4 regions of the Cellvibrio fontiphilus genome follow, and region 4 is predicted to be linked to each of the others. Evidence: predicted binding sites of a transcription regulator. Region 4 holds the regulator's gene; each other region holds the start of a gene.
What was found. Region 4 encodes sigma-54, which starts transcription at its own class of promoters, with help from an activator protein. Its sites were predicted from a motif close to TGGCACANNNNTTGCNNT; they were not measured.
Positions count from the first base shown of each region.

Region 1: ACFODX_RS00635 (CmpA/NrtA family ABC transporter substrate-binding protein) is a predicted target of sigma-54. The motif match lies at 5,554-5,571, and genes of this name have one in related genera.
Region 2: atzF (allophanate hydrolase) is a predicted target of sigma-54. The motif match lies at 3,395-3,412, and genes of this name have one in related genera.
Region 3: ACFODX_RS08065 (motility associated factor glycosyltransferase family protein) is a predicted target of sigma-54. The motif match lies at 2,556-2,573, and genes of this name have one in related genera.

Region 1 covers NZ_JBHRTF010000001.1:146,064-153,302, reverse strand. Annotated here, with positions in the region: gene ACFODX_RS00670 (aspartyl/asparaginyl beta-hydroxylase domain-containing protein) at 1-41, shown strand, start outside; gene ACFODX_RS00665 (pyridoxamine 5'-phosphate oxidase family protein) at 158-721, opposite strand; gene ACFODX_RS00660 (aspartyl protease family protein) at 732-1,862, opposite strand; gene ACFODX_RS00655 (glutathione peroxidase) at 1,869-2,351, opposite strand; gene ACFODX_RS00650 (3-keto-disaccharide hydrolase) at 2,439-3,266, opposite strand; gene ACFODX_RS00645 (DUF3833 domain-containing protein) at 3,515-4,048, shown strand; gene ACFODX_RS00640 (transglutaminase domain-containing protein) at 4,035-5,195, opposite strand; gene ACFODX_RS00635 (CmpA/NrtA family ABC transporter substrate-binding protein) at 5,664-7,040, shown strand; gene ACFODX_RS00630 (ABC transporter permease) at 7,164-7,239, shown strand, end outside.
Region 2 covers NZ_JBHRTF010000001.1:263,426-270,664, reverse strand. Annotated here, with positions in the region: gene ACFODX_RS01185 (hypothetical protein) at 1-340, opposite strand, end outside; gene ACFODX_RS01180 (deoxyguanosinetriphosphate triphosphohydrolase) at 360-1,727, opposite strand; gene ACFODX_RS01175 (Fic family protein) at 1,748-3,109, opposite strand; gene atzF (allophanate hydrolase) at 3,464-5,254, shown strand; gene uca (urea carboxylase) at 5,422-7,239, shown strand, end outside.
Region 3 covers NZ_JBHRTF010000003.1:557,027-564,265, forward strand. Annotated here, with positions in the region: gene ACFODX_RS08060 (polysaccharide pyruvyl transferase family protein) at 1-323, shown strand, start outside; gene ACFODX_RS08065 (motility associated factor glycosyltransferase family protein) at 411-2,495, opposite strand; gene acnB (bifunctional aconitate hydratase 2/2-methylisocitrate dehydratase) at 2,684-5,302, opposite strand; gene ACFODX_RS08075 (SMP-30/gluconolactonase/LRE family protein) at 5,663-6,691, shown strand; gene ACFODX_RS08080 (DUF1289 domain-containing protein) at 6,753-7,235, shown strand.
Region 4 covers NZ_JBHRTF010000004.1:848,117-855,355, forward strand. Annotated here, with positions in the region: gene rapZ (RNase adapter RapZ) at 1-542, opposite strand, end outside; gene ptsN (PTS IIA-like nitrogen regulatory protein PtsN) at 555-1,007, opposite strand; gene hpf (ribosome hibernation-promoting factor, HPF/YfiA family) at 1,074-1,364, opposite strand; gene ACFODX_RS12170 (RNA polymerase factor sigma-54) at 1,472-3,124, opposite strand; gene lptB (LPS export ABC transporter ATP-binding protein) at 3,277-4,002, opposite strand; gene lptA (lipopolysaccharide transport periplasmic protein LptA) at 4,006-4,563, opposite strand; gene lptC (LPS export ABC transporter periplasmic protein LptC) at 4,550-5,161, opposite strand; gene ACFODX_RS12190 (KdsC family phosphatase) at 5,163-5,702, opposite strand; gene ACFODX_RS12195 (KpsF/GutQ family sugar-phosphate isomerase) at 5,738-6,709, opposite strand; gene ACFODX_RS12200 (MlaC/ttg2D family ABC transporter substrate-binding protein) at 7,011-7,239, shown strand, end outside.

The sequences.
Region 1 (7,239 bases), on a different contig from region 4:
ACAGCATGTACCTCGCGCTCATTTACTGGATTTTCTTCTAAAAAAATCTGCAAAAAAAGCAGCTTTTGTAGCTGCTTTTTTTGTTTTTACTCTGTTGTTTTACTCTTTTTTTGTAAGCCTTGTGTATCGATTGTTTTCAATAACTCGCCGGCCACAGCTACGACTCGCCTGCAGTAATCGCCTTATCAATACCCGTCGCTATACCATCCAGACTGAAGCGATTTTTCTCGCGCCAATAATGGCGAATATCTGCCTCACCTTTTTTATTGGCCCATTGGTTTAACTGTTCGCGCTCACCCTGGTAATCAAAAAAAGGCACTGCCATACCGCAGGAGGTTTGCACCAGATCTACCTGCAAATCAAAAATCTGCCGCGCGCCGGTATTGGCAGGAAACTGTGCGTAAAGGGCGGGCCACTCGGCATCGGTGCAATGAATAGCGCGCGCCGTGCCATAGAGGCGCAAGATCATGGGCGCGCCTTCAAATGCCGCAAACATAATTGTCATGCGCGGATGGGTTTGCAGGTGCGCTGCCGTTTCATTGCCACTGCCCGTCACGTTTAACCAAATCACCCGGTTGGCGCCCAGTACACGCAGGGAATCCATACCCTTGGGGGAAATATTTACCCGGCTGGTATCGGTGGCTGTGCCTACAAAAAATAGTTTTTGTCTGGCGATAAAATCCTGCAGCTCAGTTGATATAGCTTCATAGCGTTTACCCATTTGTCGCTCCTTAATGACGTTTGCGCAAGCGCAATTGCGCTGCGTCCTGATCTATTACAAATTCAAAGCGGCCCAGAATATCCACACCGAGCAAACCATCAAACGGCGCGCTGCTGTCCATGGGCAAACGCGCAAGTAAATGCTTAGGGAAATCCAGCGAAGCGAGGCGCAGGTTGTTCACCACAAACACATAACTTTCTACTGTGCCGCTTGCGGTGTTGAGGGTGATGGGTTTGGTATTGCGCACCAGGTTGTGATGCCGCTCCACAAAACTGGACGTAAGCCCGCTGATGGATGCCCCTGTATCCAACAGCAGGCGCGCGGCAATGCCATCAATCTCCAGCGGAACCAAAAACTGGTTGCCGTACCGCTGCAGTGCGAGGGTGACTTCTTCGCCACTTGCCACGCCGCCCGCCGTATCGCCATTGATTACCAGCAGCAGCGCCTGTGCCCGCGTGTGAGTGTCCTGCTGATTGGCGGCCATCAGCGCGTGGTATTGGGAGAGTTCTTTGTCCTTCGCCTCCCAGTGCATATTGGCAAGGCGCAAATGCAGCTCGCCGTTGTCCGGCGTCAGGCGGATCACATCATTTAACTGCTGCATTAACCAGTCTGCCTGCTCCTGTGCAAACACCGGGTTCGCCGCGAGGCGCAGCAGATAACTGGCAAGGTATTGCAGGCCGTCCTGCAGCTGCTGGGCATCCACTTCCTGAGCGACATAATCAAACCAGCTGGCGATGGCCAACACATGGCGCCCCTGCTCTTCGTACACCCGCGCCAGCAAGCGCAGCGCTCTGGTGTGTTGCGCATCCGCAGCGGGTAATTGTGCGAGCAGTTGTTCCAGCAACTGTGCCGCTTGTGGGTAATTGCCCAGGGCGATCCAGCGATTGGCCTGCTCCAGCGGGGTTAATAGAGCGGCACTGGATATAGCCAGTGCCGCGGCAGGCGATGAGCCGGGGGATGTCGCCGACTCAGGTATTGGCGAGCCGCCAAGGGACGGGGTTGCGAGGGCTTGTGGCGCGGCGCCTGCAGCTAGCGGCTCACCAGCGCCGGCCCCGGCTTGCAACTGGTGGCGATAGTCATTTGCGTAAAACCCCGCCGCAAACGCAGCGAGGCACAGCGCCAACACTCCCGGTGTACGCATGGCGAATCAGTTTTTTAACAGCGCCTGGATATCATCGGCCAGGGCTTCCGGTTTGGTGATGGGGGCAAAACGTTTTACCGCATCGCCCTGGCGATTGATTAAAAACTTGGTGAAGTTCCATTTGACCGCATTGCCCAGCAACCCCGGTGCCGCATCCACCAGCCATTTAAACAGCGGGTGCGCCTCGCTGCCGTTGACATCTACCTTGGCAAACATAGGAAAGGTCACGCCGTAGTTGAGCTGGCAGGTCTGGGCGATTTCCGCAGCATCGCCCGGCTCCTGGCCGCCAAATTGATTGCAGGGAAAGCCGAGGATGACCAAGCCATCATCTTTGTAGCGCTGATAAAGCGCCTCCAAACCAGCGTATTGAGGGGTAAAACCGCACTGGCTGGCAGTGTTCACCACCAGCACCAGTTTGTCGCGATAGTCAGCCAGCGCAACCGGTTCGCCGGACAGTGATTCAGCAGAAAAAGTATAGAAAGGGCTCATAGCGTTTCCTCATAGGGAGATGAGCCCAGACTGCCCGCCCCATGGTTTTTAATCAAGGGGGTTCTGACCGTGAAGCGGGTTGGCAGATCAGTATTCGGCGGCGGGTTTATCCAGGCTCTTGATGTAGATGTTGCGATAAAAAGTCTCTGCACCTTCGGACTGGATCTGCAATTTGCCGCGCTGGAGCGGGACGTATTTGCCATCCACTTTATGGCGAGAGTTAAAACCGCGGAATACTTCGTGACCGTTCACCTTGTGGATCAGCGTTTCGCCATCGGCGATCACTTCCATAGTGTCCCACTCGCCACTCGGTTTTTCGTGCAAGCCGAGTTTTAATACGCGCGCGGCAATGTCTTTGCGCAGTGGCGCTTTGGGGTCGTAGGCGTAAAACTTCCAATCGCCGATATTGGTATCGGTGGCGTGTACATCAATAATCACCCCGTCCAGGCTGTGATAATCGCCGCTGTCACCCTCCTGCACCTGAAATTCATGGCTGCGCAGCCAATGCTGGCTCTGGGCGCCCTCTGGCCCTACCGCAAAATACAGCAGGCCGCTGTCGCGCGGGGCATCCAAACGCGGCGGCCATTTTTGCTCGCCCCACTTCACCTCGAACTTCAAATGAAACGCGCCAAACTCCTCGTTGGAAGTTAAGCCGCCCCACTCTTCCCCCGATACCCGCAGCAGGCCATCCACCACCGTGAATACTTTTTTCGGATCATTGTTGATGCCGCGCGGTGTGTGTTTGGAGACCAGATTGTAGGCGTTAGTCTCGGGCTGGAAACTCACATAAGGCTGCCAGCCGGTGAGGTCTTTGCCATTAAAGAGAGAGCGCCACTCGCCCGTCCCGGCCGCTTGCAGCGGGGTGCTTAATACCAGTGCGAGCACGCCGGCCCAGGCGGATCTAGATACTTTCATTGCAATTCCTCTTGTCGCTGTTTCTTGTTGTAAGTGCGGCAGCCTAGAGGCTGGGGCGCGGCGAGTCCATATAGGCAAATAGACAATTACAGTCTTTTACCTGTGAACACCGGTGATCCTGCCTATGACTGGCGGCGTATCTAGTTTTAACAATATTGCGTTCACCAATGTTCAGCGGCAGGCCGTTTTTAGCGGTCGTCCATGTAGATTTTTAACCATGCAGGAATGCCCAATAAAGGCCCAACCCCATGCGCACCTTGTGGAAATCGCTCTTTTTTTCAGGCTTGATACTTATGCTCTCCTCTTGCTCCAGTACGTCCATTAACGACTACACCAACAACACACCGGTGCTTGATCCCAAGCAGTTTTTTAACGGCTCGCTCAGCGCTCACGGCGTGTTAAAAAATCGCAGCGGCAAGGTGACGCGGCACTTCAATGCCAGCATCAAAGCCTATTGGGTGAATGGTGTGGGCACACTGGAGGAGCGCTTTGTATTTGATGATGGCGAAGTGCAATTTCGCACCTGGAAACTCACACCCAACGGCGAGGGTTACGATGCCACTGCCGGCGATGTGATAGGCACAGGCAAAGCCAATGTCAGCGGCAATGCTATGAAACTGGATTACACCCTGGAAATCACCTACAAAGATTCACCGCTGCAACTGCAGGTAGAAGACTGGATGTGGCAAGTGGACAACAAGGTGCTGCTCAACGAATCCATCCTGCGCAAGTGGGGCTTTAAAGTGGGCAGCATTCAACTGGTTATTGTTAAAAACGAATAGTGCTTAATTGATACACCTTGTCGCGCATATGTTCCGCGTTTTGTTTATCGCCCAGCGCATCGTAAATAGTCACCGCCAAGCGATAAAAACGCACTTCATCTTTTTCTTTTTTAATCGCAGCTTTAATTAAACCGAGCGCTTTGGTGTAGTCCTGCTGATCAACGGCGTCTTGCGCGCGGCGATACATGTAATAGGGGTTGGCGTTGCGGTGTTTGCGCACTCGCTCCTGATAATATTGCTGCCGCTCTGCATTGCCGGTTTCTTTATACAAACCCGCCAGGTTATGCATGATGGTGTAATCCCTGGGGTTTACTTTCAGGCCATGCAAATAGATAGCCTCAGCCTCAAGCAAAAACCCCTGGCGGCGATAAAAGCTGCCGAAGTTGCTCCAGATATAACTTGGCTCCTCGCTCATTAACAGCGCTTTGCGCAAATACAAAAACGCATTGCGACTGTCGCCCTCCGCCGCCAACTCCATACCGCGATTGGAATAAAACTGGGCAGCGATCAAATCCTTGCCAATCACTTTTTGTTTGTAATGAGCGCGAAAGCGACGCATCTCCAAATCCACCACTATGTCAGCCACGTCGGCGGTATTCACGGCGCGCACCCAGGAGCGCAGGCCACCACCGGACATAAATACCTTGGCGTTGACATGCCGCATAAATAAATAGGTGTCGCCTTCACGCATATCCCAGGTCGGCGGCAGGATCACCTCATTCACCTCGGCCTTTAAACCCAAGTGACGCGCCATGGCCACATACAGCAGGGTGTAACTCAGGCAATTGGCCTGGCGCTTTTCAAAGGCATCAATACCCGTGTTAGTGGTGTACGCCGAATAGGTAATACCGCGCCCACCCAACTGCGTGGAGGTCATCAACGCCTGATGCAGTGCCTCGGCTTTTTTATCCGCTGTTGTTTCTCCCGCTGCGGCGGCCTCGGCAAAGGCTTCCATCTCCGGCGTCAAGGCAAACAGCTCATGGTCCGGCAATTCGCTCGCGCTATAGGGGCGCCCTAAAATCAATTCTCCCGAGAGCGCGCGGCTCACCGGCCCCTGATCTCCCATCAAGGGCACCTTTTGCACCACTGCAGAACAACCGCAGAGACTGAAGTAGAGAAAAACCGCAAAAAACCGCCATAGACTCATGGTTATTTATCCTGATCGAGGGGCTTGTCTGTTATTGAGTATAGCCGGCAACGGGCGGGTATCTAGGCGCGCCAAACGCACTAGCCCATTGACTGCAAAGGTTTTTTACACAAAAACAGCAAGGCCCCTGCAGATTCACCAATCACTCACTCAGGTTCGATTGCGCCGCCCTAGTGCAATTTTGCGCCAAGAGAGTGCGGCTCGCCGCTCACCAAGCACCAGTCGCTGACCACCGGATTGTGCACGGCCGGCACCAAAAAAACGCAGCGCATTTTTTTGTGATCCGACTGCGTGCAAAAGCTAAAAATTTTCTCTTCCCCGGTGAAATTCCTGCGCCATAAAAATGCATTTCAGTTATTGGCACAGTGTTTGAATAAGGTCTGATACAAACGTTTTATTTTTTTGTAAAAACAAAATCACTTTCGCCAACACTATTTCGTTTTCGTTCATAGCCAGGAGCAAAAAAAAATGCATGCAGTCTCACGTTTTTTAAAACCCATGAAAAAAGCGGCTGCGGTTCTTGCAGCCACTATTTCACTTATAAGCACTGCTCAGGCAGCAACCGGCCCCGCTGAAAAAACTGATTTGAAATTTGGTTTTATTAAATTAACTGACATGGCCGATTTAGCGGTGGCTTATGAAAATGGTTACTTTGACGATGAAGGTTTAACGGTAGAACTGGAAGCGCAAGCTAACTGGAAAGTGGTGCTCGACCGCGTTATTTCCGGCGAGTTGGATGGCTCACACATGCTGCTCGCACAACCTGTTGCAGCCAATATTGGTTATGGCACCCAGGCCGATTTGGTGTTCCCTTTCACCATGACGCAAAACACCTACGCGATTACTGTTTCCAATGACATTTGGAAAAAAATGAAAAAAAATGTTCCCCTGGGTGCGGATGGAAAACCCGTTCACCCCATCAGCGCGAGCAGTTTGAAACCCGTAGTAGACAGCATGAAAGACGCGGGCAAATCAATTCAAATGGGCGTGGTATTTCCAGTATCAACCCACAATATGGGTTTGCGTTATTGGTTAGCAGCCGGCGGTATTAACCCAGGTTTATACGCTCCGCATAAAGGCGACACCACCGGTCAAATCAATGCCGATGTTTTACTCTCGGTCACACCACCACCACAAATGCCGGCCACAATGGAAGCGGGCACCATTCAGGGTTATTCCGTAGGTGAACCCTGGAACCAACAGGCAGTATTTCGCGGCATTGGTGTTCCAGTCATGGCGGTGCACAACAAAATTGGCGATAAAGTATTTGGTATGCGCCGCGATTTTATGGAGAAAAACCCCAACACTACCGTGCGTGTTGTAAAAGCCATGATTCGCGCCGCCTACTGGTTGGATGAAAAAGAAAATGCCAATCGCCCCGCCGCTGCAAAAATGATTTCTGCCAGCCACTACGTTGGTGCCGATTACAAAGTTATCGCCAACTCCATGACGGGCGTGTTTGAGTATGAACGCAAAGATGTGCGCCCAACGCCGGACTTCAATGTGTTTTTCCGCTACAACGCCTCTTACCCACATGTTTCCGATGCAGTCTGGTACCTGACCCAAATGCGCCGCTGGGGCCAAATTCCTGAAGCCAAACCCGATAGCTGGTACATGGATATGGCGAAAAAAGCCGTGGCACCGGAGATTTACCAACAAGCAGCCGCTGATTTGATTGCCGAAGGAAAGATGTCCGCCAGTGACTTCCCCGATTTCAAAACCTTTAACGGCATTCGCACTCCCGATGAAACTGTGTGGATTGACGGTGTGCAATTTGATGCAACCAAACCCAATGACTACCTCACCAAATTCCCGATTGGTTTAAAGGGTGATGAGAAAATTTAATTGCCCAAGCGGGCTCCGCGCTCGCTGCAATTAATAGATGTTGGTTACGACTGGATTCTTTTTTGATAAATGCTGTCGCCCACTGTCGGATCACACATCGGCAGTGCGGCCGAGGAAACAATCATGAGCACTAAATTAGCAACCTTGAAACTTGAACAATTTAAAGCAATTAAATGGCGTGAAGTTGTCATTAGCATGT
Region 2 (7,239 bases), on a different contig from region 4:
ACCCCAACCACACACCGGCAAGGTTATTAACAATGTCACTCCAGCTTGCATGGCGCCCCACAAAATGTTGCACCACTTCAATCGCACCGCCCAGCAGCAGCGCCACTAAACTCACCAACAGCCAGTGATGCAAGCGCGGCAAGGGTACAAACCACTGCACCACAATTAACAGCAGCGCGTAGAACAATACATGGCCAAAATTCCACGCATTTTTTAACAGCTGCGATGACACCCAATCTGGCCCGCCAATAAAAAAAAGCGGCACCGCCATCAGCAACAACAGAACAAACACCACAACCAGCCATCGCGCTGTCGCCGGTGAAAAATAAACATGCAACATAGCGCGTTATATCAACCTGTTAAAAAAGAGAATGGCCCATACCATTAAATTGTTTGGCAAGGTTAGTCGCATAGTTATCGGTCATGCCGCTAATAAAATCGATCACCGACATCAATGCCAAATATTGATAGTTGCCGGATTTTCCACTGACATTCGGATGGAAATTATTTTCACCAATCAACGCCATGACGCGATTGTCTTTGTAAGTCATTTGCGTTGGATCGCCGAGTGATGCATAGACTGCAGAGCAAACCGTATTGAGCAGCGTACCAATTACGGCATAGGCACCAATCTCCAATTCCACCCGACGCGAGTGATTAAAAATTTTGCGTTTGGCTAAATCTTTGGCGGCTTGCACCGCATCGCGCACCTTGGGATCGCACAGGGAAATTAAATCGCCCTGCACTTCGCCGCGCAAAAATGCATCCTGGTGCTGAATAAATGCGGCGGTGCCGGCATTGATAAACGCATCAATCACCTTGCCGCGCACCAATGCCGGTTTGCGACCATCGTTCACTTTTTTCAGCAACCGCTCCAAATCACTTAACTGAGGCGAGTCGGCAATTACCGGGTGCAGCAACTCATAAATTTCTGCCCAGTTGAGAATGCCCATTTCCAAGCCGTCTTCCAGATCAATAATGCCGTAACAAAAATCGTCGGCGGCTTCCATTAAATACACCAGCGGATGACGGCAATACCAATCACTGCCCAATTCAATCAAACCGGTTTTTTGTGCGATCTCGTGAAAGTGCTCAAGCTCGGATTGAAAAATACCGTATTTGGCATCTTTCGGGCGCTGGCCCAGTACCGTTGGAGTGGAAGTCCAGGGGTATTTAATCGAGGAGGCAAGCGTTGCGTAGGTCAAGCGCATACCATCGTGGAATTGGTGATACTCCGATGTCGTTAATACACGCAAACCTTGGGCATTACCTTCAAATACGCGAATATCATCCTGCTCGGAAGGCGATAAATGTTTTAAAAATTCGGCGCCTTCTTTTTGAAACCAGTTGCGAATTGCATCCTCACCGGTGTGACCAAAGGGCGGGTTGCCAATATCGTGCGCAAGGCAAGTCGCTTGCACTATATCGCCAATATCAGTCGGCCAAATATGCGCAGGCAAATCACCCTTATCTTTTAACGCCTGCCCCACACGAATACCCAGTGTGCGCCCCACACAAGCCACTTCCAAACTGTGTGTCATGCGGTTGTGAATATGATCGTTAGTCGCCATAGGGTGCACTTGGGTTTTGCGCGCAAGGCGACGAAACGCACCGGAAAAAATAATTTTGTCATGATCCGAGTGAAACGGCGAACGCCCCTCCTCGTGTTTTGCTGCACGCTGGCCCAAACGGTCTGCGCACAACAATTGGTTCCAATTCATGGTCATACATAAATCCCTAACAATGTTTAAGACATCCAGTTTTTCTGGATGTCTTGTTTATCACGCAATGAATAAACCCACTCTTTGCCGTCTTTGTTTTTATCAAAAAGATTTAGCTCGACCAAACCATTTAAAACAGTGGCGGCGGTGTTATAAGAGCAGTGTAATTTTTCTTCTACATATCGTGCTGTAAAAATAGTATTCGGGCTGTTTTTGGCAACTTGAAAAACAATTCGCTGTTTTCCACTGAGCCTTCCATAAACACCGCTGTTAAATAACCATGTATCAAATGATTCAATATTTTCAACGGTTTTTTGGCAGTGACTTTTGAACGCAGCAACCGCACGCATAATCACCGAACATTGATAATCAATGAAATAGGTCATATCCATCTCATCCGTTTCGGTATACAAGTAGGATTTCCCATATTGGGTAGTCGCTTCTTTTAACAAATTACTAATCGATATGTAGCGAAAGGCACCATAATCTTTTTTAAACATAAACCAGTAAAATAACGCCCGCGCAACTCTGCCATTACCGTCATTAAACGGATGTTCGTATCCTATCGAAAAGTGAATGCAAATCGCTTTTACCAAGGAGTGAATATAGCTTTGGCTTTCAATATCATCGTGATCGGTATTCACCCAATTACACAAAGATTGTAAGCGCTCATCAAGCCCAGCAGCTGGTGGCGGTTGATGAACTATATTTCCATCCTTATCCTCGACCACCACATTATCCGTCAGGCGAAAAGTTCCCGGTGTGTATTTCTCATCATCTATACCACCAACACCAATGGCATGAAGCTCTTTTATTAAATCAGTCGTGAGCGGAAGCAGTCGTTTATCCCACACAAATTTCATCATTTTAAAATTGCCAATAATCATGCGTTCATCCATGCTGCGTGGCTCACGCTTACGCTTGATCATCTCCTTTGCAACCAAGGTTGTTGTAGCCGCACCTTCTAGCTGGCTACTACTGATCGCCTCGTCTTCAATTAAATCCTCTAACATGTAAGCGATATTCTGCCCTTCACCTACTTTTTTGTTAGCCCACTCTAATGCGGCGGTGGTAGTAGATTGATCGACTATCGTTTTGGTTTTTTGAATAAGGGAAGTCTCAACATACTTACTTATATTTTCTTCGCCAAAATTAATAAGAAACTGCTGCGCTGACTTACGCGCTTTTTTTGTTAAGGCCCATGCTAAATCTGGATTTATACCTTTGGGGATGCGATATCGGAATTCATCGTAATGGAGATACCTTCCTTTAACGTCTACAACTTGCCAAAAGCTCAGGTAATCGAGTATTTCGGCTTCAAAATGCTCACAAACGTATGCCCACAGCTCCTCAGGAAATTTACTGTTATCAGGCGGCCGCTTAATCATCTCAATACATCTCAAAAAATCAAAATATTGAGATGAAATATAGAGCAGATCACCTCATATCTCAATATTTTTGAATTTTGAGATGAAATGAGATGTGAAAATCAGCGCCAAACCGCACCAACTTGGCTCCCGCTTAAAATTTTTGCGCACAACTTCAGCGCATAAAACCCTTCTTCAAAATCGACCTGACGTGTGCCTGCTTCAAATTCTCCAGGTTATTTAACTCATTGAATTATATGAATTTTATCTTCACTCAAAGGAAGCATTCGGGGTGTGATTTTCAATTGGCATAGTTTCTGCTGAATACAAACTTGTATCCAAGATTGTATTTAAGATGTAACTGCGGGAACGATAATGATGCAAACAACAGGTTGGACAATTAGTGAATGGCTGAATGCCTACCGCAGCCAAAATATGGCCGCACCAACGGCACTTCAGGCATTGCGCGCGCAGCTTGATAAGGATGATGCTGCGTGGATTTACCTCGCCTCTGCCGCTGAAATTGACGCGCAGTTGGATGCCTTGGCTGCACAGAGTGACGCCATCAACCTCCCGCTTTACGGTGTGCCTTTTGCGGTGAAGGACAACATCGACGTCGCCGGCATGCCTACCACGGCGGCCTGCCCTGCTTTTAGTTACATCGCCACAACCGATGCCACCTGTGTAGCGCGCTTGAAAAAAGCGGGCGCGATTGTGCTGGGCAAAACCAATCTGGATCAATTCGCCACCGGCTTGGTAGGCACGCGCTCGCCCTACGGCGCAGTGCCTAATGCATTTAATGCGGATTATGTCTCCGGCGGTTCCAGTTCCGGTTCGGCCACTACGGTGGCACGCGGTTTGGTGCCGTTTAGTTTGGGAACCGACACCGCCGGTTCAGGCCGTGTGCCCGCCGGCTTTAACAATATTGTCGGATTAAAACCCACCAAAGGCCGTTTCAGCACCAGCGGTGTTGTGCCTGCGTGCCGCAGTTTGGATTGCGTTTCTATTTTTTCACTCACTGTCGATGATGCAGAAACCGTGGCCTCGGTGATGGAAGGTTTTGATAGCGCTGATGGTTACTCGCGCACCGCACCTGCGAGCGCGACTTATTTTTCTGCCACACCGCGCTTTGGTATTCCTGCATCTCCCAATTGGTTTGATGATGAACAAGCCAAAGCGGCGTGGGAAAACACACTGCAAAAAATACGCGCACTGAATGTGGAATTAATTGAAATAGATTTCACACCCATGTTTGCACTCGCACAACTTTTGTATGGCGGCCCTTGGGTTGCTGAGCGCCATGCCGCGATTGGCGATTTTATGCAACACCACGCGCAGGACATGAACGAAGTGGTGCGCAGTATTATTGAAAAAGCTAAGGGTTTTTCCGCAACCGATGTGTTTAAAGCCGAATACAGGCGCGCTGACCTTGCCCGTCTGATTCAAACCCAAATAAAAAATGTGGATGCGCTGTTAGTGCCCACATCACCACGTCACCCGAAAATGACCGAGGTCAATGCCGATCCGATTGGGGTTAACAGTCAACTCGGCACTTACACCAATTTTGTCAACCTCGCCGATCTTTCTGCGCTCGCTTTGCCTGCGGTGATGCGTGCTGATGGTTTGCCGTTTGGCATCACCTTAATTGCACCCGCATGGCAAGACGCTGCGCTCGCTGCGTTTGGAAAAAAATGGCACGCCGCCACTGAATTGCCCTTGGGCGCCATGAAAAAAATCCAGCCGCAATTTACTTCAGAAAAAAATATCCCCGCCGGTTATGTGCGTCTCGCCGTAGTGGGCGCGCACCTCACCGGTATGCCACTGAATGTGCAATTACAAGAACGCAATGCCCTGTTTGTTGAAAGCACATTCACTGCAAAAAATTATCGCTTGTTTGCTCTACCCAATACCACACCACCCAAGCCGGGGCTAATCCGTACCGACAGCGAAGGGGCCGAAATTATTGTGGAGCTGTGGGATGTACCGGTGCAGCACTTTGGCAGTTTTGTTGCGCTCATTCCTGCTCCACTCGGCATAGGCACACTCACGCTGAACGATGGCCGCGAAGTGAAAGGTTTTATTTGTGAAGGTGCTGCCGTGCAAGGCGCAACGGAAATCACCCACTTGGGTGGATGGCGGGCTTACATCAAGTCGTTACAAAAGTAGTCAAGTGAATATTGCGTAGGTTGGGGTGAGGAACGAACCCCAACATGACCATGCAAAATTGAACGGGAATAACTCGACGAAGTTTCAATACCAAATTTAAAAAGCTCATGTTGGGGTTCGCAAGCTCACCCCAACCTACAAAAGAGAATTACAGCCGGAGAAGAAACATGTTAAAGACCGTACTGATTGCTAACCGCGGAGAAATTGCGGTACGTATCGCCAAAACGCTGAAAAAAATGGGCATTGAATCGGTTGCTGTTTACTCCGATGCCGACCGCAATTCAGCACACGTCACTGCCTGTGATAAAGCCATTTGTTTAGGCGGCAATACCGCGGCAGAAAGTTATTTAAAAGCGGATTTAATTCTCGCGGCAGCAAAGGAAACAGGCGCCCAGGCGATTATTCCCGGTTACGGTTTTCTCTCTGAAAACGCAAAATTTTGTGAAGCCTGCGAAGCGGAAGGCATAGCCTTTTGCGGCCCTACACCTGCACAAATCCGCGAATTCGGTTTAAAACACACTTCGCGTGAACTCGCTGAAAAAGCCGGTGTACCACTCACGCCCGGCACCGGGTTGTTAGCGTCGGTAGAAGAAGCGACTGCGGCAGCAGCAAAATTAGGTTACCCGGTGATGTTAAAAAGCACCGCCGGTGGCGGTGGTATAGGCCTAACCCGCTGCAACAGCGAAGCAGAATTAATTTCCGCCTATGAAAGTGTAAAACGCTTGGGGCAAAACTTTTTTAGCGATAGTGGTGTATTCCTTGAACGTTTTGTGGATAACGCCCGTCACGTAGAAGTACAAATTTTTGGTGATGGCAAGGGCAATGTATTGGCACTGGGCGAACGCGATTGTTCACTGCAGCGCCGCAACCAAAAAGTAGTAGAAGAAACCCCCGCACCTAATTTACCCGCAGCAACACGCGAAAAATTATTAGCCGCCTCTGTCAGCCTTGGCAAAATGGTGAACTACCGCTCCGCCGGCACCATTGAATATATTTACGACGCCGCGCGCGACGAATTTTATTTTCTGGAAGTAAATACCCGCTTGCAGGTGGAACACCCGATTACCGAAGCCTGCACCGGTGTGGATTTAGTGGAGTGGATGATTCTCACCGCTGCGGGCACTCCACCGGCGTTGGATATTGAAATAAATCCGCAAGGTGCGGCGATTGAAGTGCGTTTGTACGCTGAAGATCCGGTGCGCGATTTCCAACCATCGCCCGGTGTGTTGACAGATGTGCATTTCTCGCCCAATGCACGCATCGATACCTGGGTTTCTACCGGCACTGAAGTATCGCCCTACTACGATCCAATGATCGCCAAGATTATTGTGTACGGCAAAAATCGCGCGGATGCGATTGCCAAAATGATCGACGCACTGAATGAAACTCGCATAGCCGGCATAGCGACTAATCTGGATTATTTGCGCCAAATTATTGCAACGGATTTTTTTGGCAGCGGCGATGTCGCCACCAATAAACTGGCGAGCTTTACTTACAGCGCGCCCGTAGTAGAAGTGTTGCAACCCGGCACCTATACCAGCGTGCAGGATTACCCCGGTCGTGTGGGTTTGTGGAGCATAGGCGTGCCGCCCTCAGGGCCAATGGATGATTATTCATTTCGCCTGGCGAACCGCATTGTGGGCAACCATGACAGTGCGGCTGCACTTGAGTACACCATCATCGGGCCAAAATTAAAATTTCATCGCGATGCAATTATCGCCCTCACCGGCGCAAAATCACCGGCAAAAATCGATGGTGAATTAATTCCCTTCTGGCAACCTGTCGCTATTAAAGCCGGACAAATTTTGGAAATCGGAAAAGCCGAATTGGGCTGTCGTGGTTACCTTGCAGTGCGCAATGGTTTTGATGTGCCCGTTTATTTAGGCAGCCGCTCTACGTTTGCGCTGGGGCAATTTGGCGGTCACGCCGGCCGCACCCTGCGCGCAACCGACATGCTCCCAATCAGCAACCCCGCTATTGCCGCG
Region 3 (7,239 bases), on a different contig from region 4:
CATGTAATCATTTGTTTTCTTTGTACCAACGATGTGAATTGGTTTTGGGGATGCGCTTTCATACCAATGTTTGCTCAATAGCAATGAATATACCGGCAATACCGTTGGTTAGTTACCCTAAATTGAAAGACTTATATGAAGAGCTTGGATTTGAAGAGCGGGTAGCTGTAGTTAATAGGAGAGGGTTTTCTGAGGAGCTTTCAGTTTTGTCCTCCCTTGTTAATAAAAACTCTGTAAGAAAAAGCAACAAGGATCTAATTGTGAAGCTTGGTGCCATTGCGGATTCATTCTTTGAGAAAATTAAGGTTCATTCTTTCAGCTAAAGTTTCAGATCCTATATTTCAATTTTCTAACTTCAGTCCCCCTGTTTTTCAGGGGGATTTTTTTTGCGGTGGATGTTGCTCTTGGTACTATGATTCTTTTGGCTTAATTTTCTCTGCCAGATTGCGTGAGCGAGTATCTGTTTTGAGCAAGTTGTTGAGAAGTTTTTGTTCTGCATGATCCATAAAGTCTAGATAGTATTGTTTCCCATTGTTAAATATCTCGACCCCCTCTTCGATGCTGCTTCCGTTATACAATGATTTGGCAAGCACAAAGTTAAAAGAATGGACACTGCCTTTTATTAAAGAATATGCATATTGCATGATCTTATCTTTCCCTGCCGCAATGGCTAGGTTGTGGTGCTTGGTGAGCATCAAAAATGCTTCACTACGACTATGCGCATCAGGAGTAAAAATTTCTCGAAATTGAGTGAATAAATTCAGTACAGGTGAGAATTTATTAATCACCTCGTCATTATTTTTAATTTTCTTGAGGCCATTCATGCTGAAATGGCTATCAAAAAGCTTTCTTGTATAGCTGCTCTTATCAAATGCTTGGTATTTTTCTAAATTGATATCGGCATAATGGGTAGGTTTTGCTCCCCTAATAAATGCGCCTTCGCTGGTGTTGTAACAGTGAATATGTGGGTTTTGTTGCAACAGTGCCTCTATCGATAGTCGCGCATGTGAATAAACGGTTGTACTGGTAATTTTATTACCAAAATTGCCTTCCAGAGTGATATTGCTTTCTGCATTGTGTTTGTACAAATTAAGGCTTTCTTGATGCTCTTCACCGATATCGTAATGTTTGCTTAGTGCTGAGTGGTGCGCACCGTCGGCAGCAAACCCGAAGTCCATCCCAAATAAATATATTTCATTGAAGCCAAGAGCGGCTGAAAAGGCCATTCCGGTATTGCCAACCGTGGGGTTAGACAGGGCCATATTAATTACAAATTGCTCTTCCCCAATATATTGGCAAATAAAATGGGTTCCCAAGTCATTGCTCTTCATGCCCATGCCCACGGTATTGAACAGTGCGTATGTGTCCGGGTGGACAGTATTTAGGCCAAGCAAAATTATTTCTTTACGAATTTCTTCTGTAGTGGAGGTCTCAATCCATTCAACAACCGGTCGAGTACGCTCCATTTCAATATGGAAGTCAGGTTTGATTCCTAGTTTTATTAGTGACCCCAATGCGGTGCCGCAAGAAAAAATAACGGCTTTGTCTCTATTCGCGAGTAAAAAATCTTTTGCTTTATCTAATGAAGGGCCGTTGGCAATTACGAATGCAGGTTTGTCACGATAATTTTGATTTAACAAAACATGGTCGCGCAATATGGGAACTTCATTGCGGTAGTTGGCAACTGAGTGCGACAGGCTGATTTGCTCATCATCAAAATAACCCATAGCACCTATCAAAGTTGGCAGTTTTTCAAAGAACATTGATGTAGTGGCCTTCATTTCAGGGCTACTCAGATGATCAAAGAAATTTGGTTTTGCTGCATTGAACAAGCCTATTTGATTGAGATACACACGGATTTGCTCATAACATTCATCCGGTGTTTGACCGAGAATCAAATTAAATGTGGTGTTCTCACGATCAAAGTGCTCATAGAGTTTGTGCCAATCCAGGGTGTGTAATGCAGCGTAAAAAATGTCTTCATGTGGTTCGATGATGCATAAATGCTTGATATCAGTCACTTGGAGTAGCTGCGTTATGTGAAATCCCAAGCCTATTCCCATTACCAGCATAAATTGTGTTTCTTGCTCCAATGGAACCATGATGTTGGTGAGTTCTTTGGAGTTTATATAGTCAATCAATGGATTCATTTTACTGATGTGAGCATCATTTTCTGCATCCAACGCTTTGGTTGTACGAGCGAGCACCCGGTAGCGCGATGGATAAAGTTTGTATTGATTGACGTATTCCTGACAAAAAATTAGCGGGTCTTTGTTAAATACAGGAGAGTTTCCCATATCAGCATTAACGAGGTTGATATAGCCCTCAGGCATTAACATCATTTTAATTTTTGTGGGTATGTAGTTTCGATACTTATTGTAAATAGTCGGTTCAGCCTGACTAAAAAACTCCATGTTTTTTTGAAACATCATCTCCAGTTCAAGATTTTTTTGTTTGAGTTCTGCTTGGCGAATGATTTCTTGGAGCTGATCCATGGGTTGCCTCTGAATATATGACTGCCAAATAAATGACGTATAGCTAGTAAATTATCGAACTACGCAGTTTTTATGCCAGAAGTATAGTCACTTTGCTCCATATCACCATGATTTACTGTGTCTCACTATATTTCGAGCAATAAAAAACCCGCATTGCTGCGGGTTTTTTTGCGTTAACGCTTTTTGGCTTACACAGAGACAGTCTGGATTTCCACCGCTGCAATACGCTTGCCTTCATTGGCCGCGTTTTGGTAGCTCTCAATTTCATTGAAGTTGAGGTAGCGGTAAATATCAGCCGACATGCTGTCGATCTTCTGCGCGTAGTTCAGGTATTCCTCTGGTGTTGGCAGTTTACCCAATACCGCAGCGATTGCAGCCAGTTCGGCAGACGCCAGGTACACATCCGCACCTTCACCCAAACGGTTGGGGAAGTTTCGGGTAGAGGTGGATACTACAGTCGAGTTCTTCGCAACGCGCGCTTGGTTACCCATACACAATGAGCAGCCTGGCATTTCTGTGCGGGCACCTTTTACACCGTAAATGCTGTAGTAACCTTCTTCCATCAGTTGATGCGCATCCATTTTGGTGGGTGGCGCAATCCACAAACGAGTGGTCAATGCATCTTTGGTGGCTGCCAACAACTTACCTGCAGCGCGGAAGTGACCTATGTTGGTCATACAGGAGCCGATGAATACTTCATCAATCTTCGCTCCTTGTACTTCAGACAACACTTTCACATCGTCCGGGTCATTCGGGCAGGCGAGGATAGGTTCTTTGATGTCAGCCAAGTCGATGTCAATGATTGCCGCATATTCTGCGTCGGCATCCGCTTCCATCAGCACTGGGTTTGCCAGCCACTCTTCCATCTTGCGTGCGCGACGCTCAATGGTGCGTACATCGCCGTAACCCTGTTCGATCATCCAGCGCAGCATGGTGATGTTGGATTTCAGGTACTCGATGATTGGCTCTTTATCCAGCTTGATAGTACAACCAGCAGCAGAGCGCTCGGCAGAAGCATCAGAGATTTCAAACGCTTGTTCTACTTTCAGGTTAGGCAAGCCTTCTACTTCAAGGATGCGGCCAGAGAAGATGTTCTTCTTGCCCTTCTTCTCTACAGTCAACAAGCCTTGCTTGATCGCGTACAAAGGAATGGCGTTAACCAGATCGCGCAAGGTGATGCCTGGTTGCAATTCGCCTTTAAAGCGAACCAAAACTGATTCAGGCATATCCAGTGGCATAACACCTGTTGCTGCCGCAAACGCAACCAAACCAGAACCGGCAGGGAAGGAGATGCCAATCGGGAAACGGGTGTGCGAATCGCCGCCGGTACCTACGGTGTCAGGCAGCAACATACGGTTCAACCATGAGTGAATGATGCCGTCGCCCGGACGCAGGGAAACACCGCCGCGCGTCATGATGAAGTCGGGCAGGGTGTGTTGGGTTTCGATATCAACAGGCTTTGGATAAGCAGCGGTGTGGCAGAAAGACTGCATGGTCAAGTCGGCAGAGAACCCCAAACACGCCAAATCTTTCAGCTCATCGCGGGTCATTGGGCCGGTGGTGTCCTGTGAACCTACGGTAGTCATCTTTGGCTCGCAGTAGGTGCCGGGGCGAATACCTTGTACGCCGCAGGCCTTGCCTACCATTTTTTGCGCGAGGGTATAGCCTTTGCCAGTATCAGCAGGTGCTTGTGGCAAACGGAACAAAGTGCTTGGTGGTAAGCCCAGCGATTCACGTGCTTTGCTGGTCAAACCGCGACCGATAATCAATGGGATACGGCCGCCTGCTTGAACCTCATCCAGTAACACGTCTGATTTCAATTCAAATTCAGAAATCACGGCGCCAGTAGTAGCATTGAGGATTTTGCCTTCGTATGGGCGAATTTCAATCACATCGCCCATGTTCAGTTGATCAACGGGAGCTTCAAATACTAAAGCACCGGCGTCTTCCATGGTGTTGTAGAAAATGGGGGCTACTTTGCCGCCAATGCATACACCACCGGTACGCTTGTTGGGTACGCCCGGAATATCGTCACCGATAAACCAAAGTACAGAGTTGGTAGCAGACTTACGTGAAGAACCGGTACCAACAACATCACCTACAAATGCCAGAGGATAACCTTTGGTTTTCAGTGCTTCGATTTGTTGGATTGGACCTACAGAGCCCGGTTGATCTGGAGTAATACCATCACGAGCCATTTTGAACATGGCCAATGCGTGCAGAGGGATGTCGGGTCGTGACCAGGCATCAGGTGCTGGTGACAAGTCATCGGTATTGGTTTCGCCGGTGACTTTGAAAACAGTAAGTTTGGTGCTTTCAGCAACTTTTGGCTTGCTGGTGAACCACTCGGCATCTGCCCAGGATTGCATCAGTGCCTTAGCGTGTGGGTTGCCGGCTTTTACTTTCTCTTCCACATCGTGGAAGGCATCGAACATTAGCAAGGTGTGCTTGAGTTGTTCGGCAGCCAGTGGTGCCAGAGTGGCATCATCGAGCAGGTTTACCAACGGTTCGATGTTGTAACCGCCGAGCATCATGCCGAGCAGTTTAATTGCGAGAGGCTTATCGATCAGGGGAGAGGAGGCTTCGTCTTTGAGAATTGCGCTCAGGAACGCGGCTTTTACATAGGCGGCTTCATCAACGCCGGGCGGAACGCGGTTGGTGATCAAATCCAGCAATACTTCAGCTTCACCAGCGGGGGGATTCTTCAGTAACTCTACCAATCCGGCAACTTGTTCGGCGTTTAAGGGTTTTGGTGGGATACCTTCTGCGGCGCGTTCTGCGACCTGTTTACGATAGGCTTCAAGCACGGTTTTATCCTCATTAATGTAGGGGTTACTCCCTCGGCAGGATCTCTGCGTCGGAAGACTATCCATGGCCTTCATGGATGTCTAAGTAAGCTCAAACTGAGCAAACTTAATTTCACTGCATCTTCTCTGGTGCAGTGCTGATTTACCAAAAGCACGTTAAATCGGGCGCAGAGTATACCCTAAGCAATTCCTGCTGTTAATGTTCACAGGGCGCTGTTGGCCGGCTTTTGGGTCGGTATTTGAACCTGATTATGATAAGGTGAGCGCCGGTCTTACCCAGCGGTTGGACCTCGGCAATTTATCTGCAGCTATCGCAATCAGCGACAATAAATAATGATTACAAATAACAAGGGGATCAGTATGACAACCTTATCCAAACCACTCCTGAAACTCGGACTGTTAACCGCCGTCTCGCTCGGGCTGATCGCCTGCGAACAACAATCCAACCAAGTCAGCACCGCCAGTTCTGTGCCGGTTTCTTCGGCAGGGGATAGCGCTATTTCATCCCTTGCTGCCAATGCGGCCTGTGAAGGTGTTGCACCCGAAGGTGATTTAATTCCTGAGCGCATAGTGGCGGCTAATAGCACTCGAACTGAGCCCGGACTTTATGAAGGTCCAGTCTGGATAAACGATTCCCTCTATTTTTCCGATTTTGTGTTCAGCGAGGGTTTTCCTTCCCGTATTCAAAAATTGGATGCCTCCGGGCAGATGGCAACGGTTCTGGCGGATTCGGGGAGTAATGGTCTGGCAGTCGATAACGATGGATTGTTGGTTGCGGGTACCCACAAATACAAAAGTGTGTCGCGCTACAATGTGGCGACTGGAGAGCGAACGTCAGTGGCCCAAACCTTTGCCGGCAACGTATTTAATTCGCCTAATGACATTGCCATCACCGCAGATGGAGTGATTTATTTCACTGATCCAGCCTTCCAGCGCGATGCTGCGCCCGGCGGCCAGGAAAAAACCGGTGTTTATCGCGTAGCTACAGACGGCACGGTTACCTTGGTTGACGACACTATCAGCAATCCTAATGGTGTGACTCTCTCGCCTGACGAATCTGTACTTTACGTAAACGGTGGTGGTGAACAAGGTGTACTGCGTGCCTACGAAATTGTGGATGGTGTTCCGCAAGCGGGTAAGGATCTGGTGACAGGTATCCATATTCCCGATGGCATGGCGGTGGATTGTTTAGGCAATATCTACTTAACAGAGCATTTGTCACGTCAACTGCGTGTGTTTACACCACAAGGCGAACAAATAGCGCAAGCAAAAGTGGATGCCAACTTAACCAATGTCGCTTTTGGTGGTGCAGAAGGTACAACCCTGTTTTTAACGGGTGCCGGTTCGCTGTGGAAAATTGAACTTGGTATTACTGGTTCTGCCTATTAATTCGATTTATTTTTTACGTCAGGTGAAAGCCAAGGCTTCACCTGATTTTTTGTGATGTTTTATGCTCGTATTAAAGCCCGTTAAAACACCCTGCGTAGGAATTTGCTCCACCGGCATTGGCGACAGCGTTTGCCGCGGTTGCAAACGTTTCGGTCATGAAGTGATTCATTGGAATGCCTACACACACGAGCAGCGCTTGTTAATTGCCCAGCGGTTGGAAAATTTCCTCGCGCAAATCGTCCAGAATATGATTCATATCAATGATGAAAAACTGCTGCTTGCGCAAATTAAACATCAGCAAATCCAATTCAAGGCTGAACAGAATCCCTACTGTTGGGTATTTGACTTGTTGCGCGCCGGAGCAAGTCAAATTCAGGATTTAAGCCACTATGGCTTGCACTTGCATCCACAGTGGATAGGCACACCCTTGACGGTCATTCGTGACAATATTGACAAGGATTTTTACGCGCTTTCCTGCGCACATTACGAACGCTACATCTCACCCTGTTTCATCACTGCTGAAACTCTTGAACAACACGAATAGTTTT
Region 4 (7,239 bases):
GCGTTTACAGGAATGCCGTGTTTAAAACCAAAGGACTCGAACAGGATTGCCATGGTCGATTCACTGCGCCCAACAACACGCTCTTTCACTAAATCCCGCAATTCATGCAGGTTCAAATGGCTGGTATCGATTATTTGGTCAGCACAATCCCGGATTGGCTCCAATAAATGCTGCTCAGCCGTGATGGATTCCTCAAGGCTGGTGTGCTTATCCGAAAGTGGGTGTTTGCGCCGTGTTTCGCTAAAGCGTTGAATAAGTACTGCTGGCTGAGAATCCAGAAACAAGGTCCGAAAGGGCAAATGTGCCTCTTTCAGTGTACTGATCATTTGCGGAAATATATTCAGGTCTTGCCAGGCGTTGCGCACGTCAATGCCTATGGCAAAGCGCTGCTGGTCGTCCTTGTGGATTTGTATTTGGGCTACCAATGCTGGTAGCAGGCTAACGGGTAGGTTGTCGATGCAATTAAAACCAACATCTTCCAGCACATGCAGTGCGGTACTTTTTCCTGAGCCTGACAGCCCGCTTACTATCACAAGGTGCATGGCATAGACCTACTAGGGGGCGGCTATAGCTGCTTGAAAAAGTGCTGTATCGCTGTCCGCTGTGCGCAGGCGTTGGCGGTAGTCAGCGTTGTTGAGAGCTCCTGCCAGTGCTGCCAGGGTTTGTAGATGTTCATCATGAGCATCTTCGGGTACCAACATTGCAAACAGTATGTCAACCGGTTGTGAATCTATGGCATCAAAATCGATTGGATCTGCCAGTGTGAGCAGCGCGCCTATGGTGCTATTGCAATTTGCGATGCGACAGTGGGGTATGGCGATGCCGTGCCCTATGCCGGTAGAGCCAAGGCGCTCTCTGCCGATTAGCCGGCGGAAGAGTTCGTCTGCCTCAATACCCGGAACATCCTGAGCAATAGCGTTAGCTAACAACTCTAGGGCGCGTTTTTTACTGCCGCCCTCAACACCGCAAAGCGTGCGTCCAGGGGTAATAAGATTTTGAATTTGCATGGTAGGTGTGACTAAAAGATTCTATCAATAAGTACGCGGCGAGTCTGACGACCCGCCGCATGATGATTAACGATGGCTGCGCATCTTTTCTTTGTGCTTAATTAGCTGGCGATCCAGCTTATCTGCCAGGGCATCAATAGCTGCATAGAGATCATCATGGGTTGCATCTGCAAACAAGTCCTTACCACTTACATGGATAGTGGCCTCTGCTTTCTGAATAAGTTTATCAACGGAGAGGATCACATGGGTGCTGGTAATTCGATCATGGTGGTGACTTAGACGCTCAATTTTGCTGTTGACGTAGTCTTTTAGTGAATCGGTAACTTCCAAATGATGACCACTAATGTTTATTTGCATAGATACTTCCTCTCGATAGAAACAAAATGGTTGTGATCAGCACAACCTAACAGTTCATCCTTGATTTTCTTCCGAATTAGGTACTGCTTGCCAGTGACAATACTAAGTCAAATGGTCTTACGTTCGTTTGAAGGTGGAATGTTCAGCGATTCGCGATATTTTGCGATTGTGCGACGCGCCACCTGAATTCCCTGTTCCGCCAATAAGTCGGTAATTTTGCTATCGCTCAGGGGTTTTTTGGGGTTCTCAGCGCTAACCAGTTTTTTGATAATGGCGCGAATTGCTGTCGATGAGCACTCGCCTCCACTATCGGTACTGACGTGGCTGGAGAAAAAGTACTTAAGTTCAAATATACCTTGCGGTGTATGCATATATTTTTGGGTGGTCACACGAGAGATGGTGGACTCATGCATTTCCACTATCTCGGCAATGTCATGTAATACCAGCGGTTTCATTGCCTCCGGCCCGTAGTCTAGAAAGCCGCGTTGTTTTTCTACAATACAGCTCGCCACTTTTAATAGTGTCTCGTTACGGCTCTGTAAGCTTTTTAGAAACCAGCGAGCCTCCTGTAAATTGTCTTTGAGAAAGGTATTGTCGCTACTGGAGTCGGCTCGTTTTACCATTGAAGCATAGTTGGCATTGATGCGTAGGCGCGGTGCAATTTCTGGATTTAATTCCACTATCCAGCGACCATCGCGCTTCTCTACAAACACATCAGGAACAACATATTCAGTGTCGCCGCTGGCGATAATATCGCCCGGGCGGGGGTTAAGGCTCTGGATAAGGGCTATAGCTTGGCTAAGTTCAGCTTCTTTAAGCTTGGTGCGGCGCATCAGCTGACGATAATCGCGGCTGCCTAAAATAGGTAGATAGAGCTTGGCGATAAGTTTCGCGGAATCCAGATATGGCGTCTTGGTGTCAAACTGTTGCAGCTGTACCAGCAGGCATTCCGAAAGATTCTGGCTGCAGACACCGCAGGGATCAAACTGTTGTAAGCGGTGCTGTACCGCTACCACCTCATCCAACTCCAGATCTTCCAGATCGTTGCGCATTCCCTCAAATATTTCTTCAATGCTGATTGATAGCATGCCGCTGGGTTCTACGGCATCGATGATGGCCATTGCCAGCACCCTATCACGATCAGACATTGGGGTGAGGTTAAGTTGCCACATCAGGTGGTCATAAAGTGAGTCTGTTGCAGCGCGGCGGCTTTCAAAGTCACTGTCTTCATTGTCGAAGTTGTTTGAGCTTCCCGCTGCGGAGGTTTGGTAAACGTCATCCCAACTGGTATCTACTGGTAGATCGGAAGGAATGGAGTCGCTCCAATCGCCACTATCGGCACTAAAACTCTCGCTTTCCCCATAGACATCGCTATCGCTGAATGACTCCCCATCACTAAAGTTATCGCTCTCACCAAAACTCTCGGTGTCACTGTAACTAGGCTCGCTAAAGCTATCGCTGGTGGAAGAGGTGAAGCTGTCGCTACTGGAGTAATCATTACTCGTATCGGTGCCGGACTCGGCAGCAATTTCTTGTTGGCGGTTGTAATCGATTTGATCGTCAGCACTGCCTTCGTAATCACTGCTTTGGCTAGGGGAGTCAAAGCTCTCCTCCATTTCAAGCATAGGATTTGAATCAAGCGCCTCTTGGATCTCTTGCTGTAAATCCAGGGTTGAAAGCTGCAGGAGGCGAATTGCCTGCTGCAGTTGGGGGGTCATGGTCAGCTGTTGGCCGAGTTTAAGCTGGAGAGATTGTTTCATTGTTGTTGCAACAAACCCTTAAATAACACGGTATGGAAAACATCTGTTAAGTGGAGTTTAGTCAGGGTTTGCGCTTCAAGCAACATGCTTAAGCAAGCTTTATGCCTAGTAGACAAAGAATGTTGCTTGTCAAGTTGTTTCTGCTTTGTTCGTCAGAGGCGGAAGTGCTCGCCCAGATAGACTTCGCGAACCTTGCTGTTGCTCAGCACAGTATCAGCGCTGCCCTCTGCGATTATGTGCCCCTCGCTGACGATGTAGGCCGTTTCACAGATATCAAGGGTTTCGCGCACATTATGGTCGGTTATCAATACACCTATGCCGCGATCTTTAAGATGGCGAACAATTTCTTTAATGTCATTTACAGAAATGGGGTCCACACCGGCAAAGGGTTCATCCAGAAGAATAAACTTGGGGTCTGTGGCCAGTGCGCGTGCGATTTCTACGCGGCGACGTTCGCCCCCCGAGAGCGCCATACCCAAACTATCTCGGATGTGCGTGATATGAAATTCGCTCAAGAGTGCTTCAAGTTTTTCTGCACGCGCTTTTTGGTCCAAATCCTTGCGCGTTTCAAGTATCGCCATGATGTTGTCAGCGACAGTGAGTTTGCGAAAGATAGATGCTTCCTGGGGTAAGTAGCCAATACCAGCGCGTGCGCGTCCATGGATAGGTAGCTGGGTAATATCCCTGTCATCAATAAGCACGCTACCGTTGTCGGCAGGAACCAAGCCGGCAATCATGTAAAAGCAGGTTGTTTTACCAGCGCCATTTGGCCCTAACAAACCCACTATGTGACCGCTCTCGACAGTGATCGAAACATCGATAACTACTTTGCGTTTTTTGTAGCTTTTGGCGAGATGACGCGCGTGCAAACTTGGCATAGGTTAATTGCTGCCTGGAGTGAAAGAGGGAGCCTGTGAATCACTTGCGGAGCCAGATTTTGGGGGGATGACAATTTCAATCCGCTGACCTTCACCTGCGGTGTTGCCTTCGGCTTTCATGACTTCTTTAACCAAGTCATAGTTAATGTGTGGGCCGCTCATGACGGCGCCATTTTGCTCGACGGATGCATCTTCGACCAGAAGCAAGTGCTCATTGCTGGGTGTGTAAGTAATTTGTTTGGCCGCGGCGGTAACTATCCCCTGTGTTTCTTCAGGTTGTTGTTGGAATTTAGCCGGGTTACCTGTAGCAACCATTTTTTCAACGCCACCGTCAGCGTTGGTGTGAATGATGATTGAATCGGCTTTGATGGTGAGGGAGCCTTGGCGGATTTCTACTGAGCCGGTATAGGTGGCTACCCCATTTTTCTGGTCAACGGTTAGGTTGTCTGCGGAGCCACGGATGGTTTCGTTTTTGTCGCTGGGTAATGCCCAAGCTGCGCCAGCACTGAGTAAAACAGTGACCAGGCCAAGCAACCTGAAAGTGGATTTAACGTGGTTCATAAACAGCCTTGACTTGTGACTTTAATTGGAACTGACTGTTGGTAAAGTCAGCTTCCATGCCTTCGGCCGTCATCTGACCCTTGGCGCTGCGCATCTTAACAGCTTTGTCTGTGCGCGCGAATTGTGTCTTGGGTAGCAAATCCAGCTTGCTGGTAGATATGCGCACCAAGCCGTTGGATGACGTTTGTTGTTGAATTTCTACATCGTTCAGAAGTTGAATTAATTCACCATTCATTTGGCTTTTACCCTCCCTTGCATTGACTATCCAGGGTGCAGTTGGGTCTTCATCAAAAAACTCCATCGTAGGGCTTTCGATCATGGTGTAGTCATGTTCCGATGGGCTCTCTGTATCTTTTTGAAAATGAGTGATTTGCGGTGTGGTAAGGCGATAGCGCAGATTGCCTGAGGTGCCGTATTCGCGGGTTTCCACGCTGGTCATGTAATATTGTGGAAAGCCGCCGCTAGCATATGGGTCTGGTCTTGGGTCATCTTTATGACGCAGGGAAAATGCAAAGAAAAACACCAGCATAGCCATTGCAACTATCCATGGCACTGGAACCTGTTGGTGAATTTGCTGGATTCGATCGACTAGTCTCATCTTACGCAGAGGATCCGTGCAGGTAGGCGCCCAGCGCCTTATCGTATGTATTTTGTGCTTGCATAAGTAAGTCGCAGGCGGCTCGTACTGCCCCCTCTCCACCACGTTCACGACTTTGCCAGTGCGCGCGTTCTACGACACTGAAATGGGCATTGGCAACTGTAAGTGCAAGACCAATGCGAGTCATAACTGTCAGGTCTGGCCAGTCATCTCCCATGAATGCAATTTCATGCAATGCATAGCTGTGTTCCCGCAGGATTTCCTGCAGCGCTTCCCATTTGTCCTCGCGGCCCTGAACGAGAATATCAATCCCTAAGTCCCGCGCGCGCCGTGCCACTAAATCACTGGTGCGCCCAGTGATAATGCCAACTTTGACACCGGTTTTTTGCAGGGCTTTGATGCCCTGTCCATCGAGCGTATTAAATGCCTTGAACTCATCGCCGCTATTGTTGAAAAACAGCCGCCCGTCGGTCAGCACTCCATCCACATCCAATAGCAGGAGTTTGATTTGCGCAGCGCGCTCCCGTAGTTCAGCATTCATCTTTTTCGTTCCAGGTCCAATTATTGCTGCAGTTATCAAATGATACCGGCGCGTAGCAAATCATTAATTTTTACGACACCAACCAACTGTTTTTGTTCGTTGTGCACCAGTAGTACGTTTATCTTGGCTTCCTCCATAACCGCCAAGGCTTCTGCGGCGAGGGTATTGTCGCGCAGCATTTTGGGGGTCGTATTCATCAAGTCACCCACTTTGGCGCTGCGCACATCAATTCCCCGATCAATACTGCGGCGCAAGTCGCCATCAGTAAATATGCCGAGTAGCTCGTGGGCATTACTCATGACGGTTGTCATGCCAAATCCTTTTTCTGACATAACCATCAAAGCATCCAATAAAGGGGTGTCGGGAGATACATGGGGAATATCACTACCGGTGTGCATGACGTCACCAAGGCGTAGTAATAGTTTGCGTCCCAGTGCTCCTCCAGGGTGAGAGAAGGCAAAATCTTCAGCAGTAAAGCCGCGAGCCTCTAGCAGGGCAATGGCAAGTGCATCCCCCATCACCAGCGTGGCTGTAGTGCTGGAGGTGGGAGCCAGATCCAGCGGGCAGGCTTCATGCTCTACGCTGATATCCAAATTGACCTCTGCCACCTCGCCAAGAGTGGATTGGGGATTGGCTGTCATGCTGATTATTTTAATGCCTGCCCGCTTGAGCAAGGGGAGCAGGGTAATTACCTCTTTGGAACTGCCAGAGTAGGAAATGGCCAGCACCAGATCATTTTTGGCGATCATGCCCAAATCGCCATGGCTGGCTTCTGCGGGATGTACAAAAAAAGCCGGGGTGCCGGTACTTGCAAGAGTGGCGGCGATTTTTTTGCCAATATGACCGGATTTGCCTATGCCGGTGACTATGACTCTACCGCTGCACTCCATAATCAGTTCACAGGCGCGGCTGAAACCTTCGCCAATACGGCCATCCAGTGCGCTTACTGCCTCTGCTTCAAGCCGTATAGTGCGCCGTGCAGAGCTTGGATAATCGAAGCTGGTCATATCAAGATTCCAAAGAGAAGGGCTGCATTATAACGGCCATCTTTCACAAGGCGAGTGGGGGTGTGTCTTTTTTGCGGGTATGCGGTTATCCCGATATTGGTGAAATGTTATAGTGCGCACCGCAAAAGACCTGAATAAGCTTCAGGTTAAATTTAACTTTCCTTTGGTTTAATAAGTCGCCTCAATAAATACCTTGCACGAGAATGGCACCATAAGGGGGTAGTGTTGTCCGATCATCTGTTGCCCAGGCTTACTCAGCCCGGCCAACCAGTTCATTTTTCTCAATATGGAAGGTTTTACAATGAAATATGTGTTCACCAATCTATCTCGTTTTGTTCTGGGAATGTTATTGCTGCTCGGATTCCAGATATCACAGGCTGCCGATGCCACTCAGAGTCCTCAGATAATTGTTGAAACCGTCGCGCAGGAGCTGTTTGGTCTGGTTAAGACTAAAAATACTGACAAGATGGCTGATGAGGTTTATTTCAAGCAAGTTGAAAAGGCGCTTGAGGAAGTGGTGAATTTCCCTT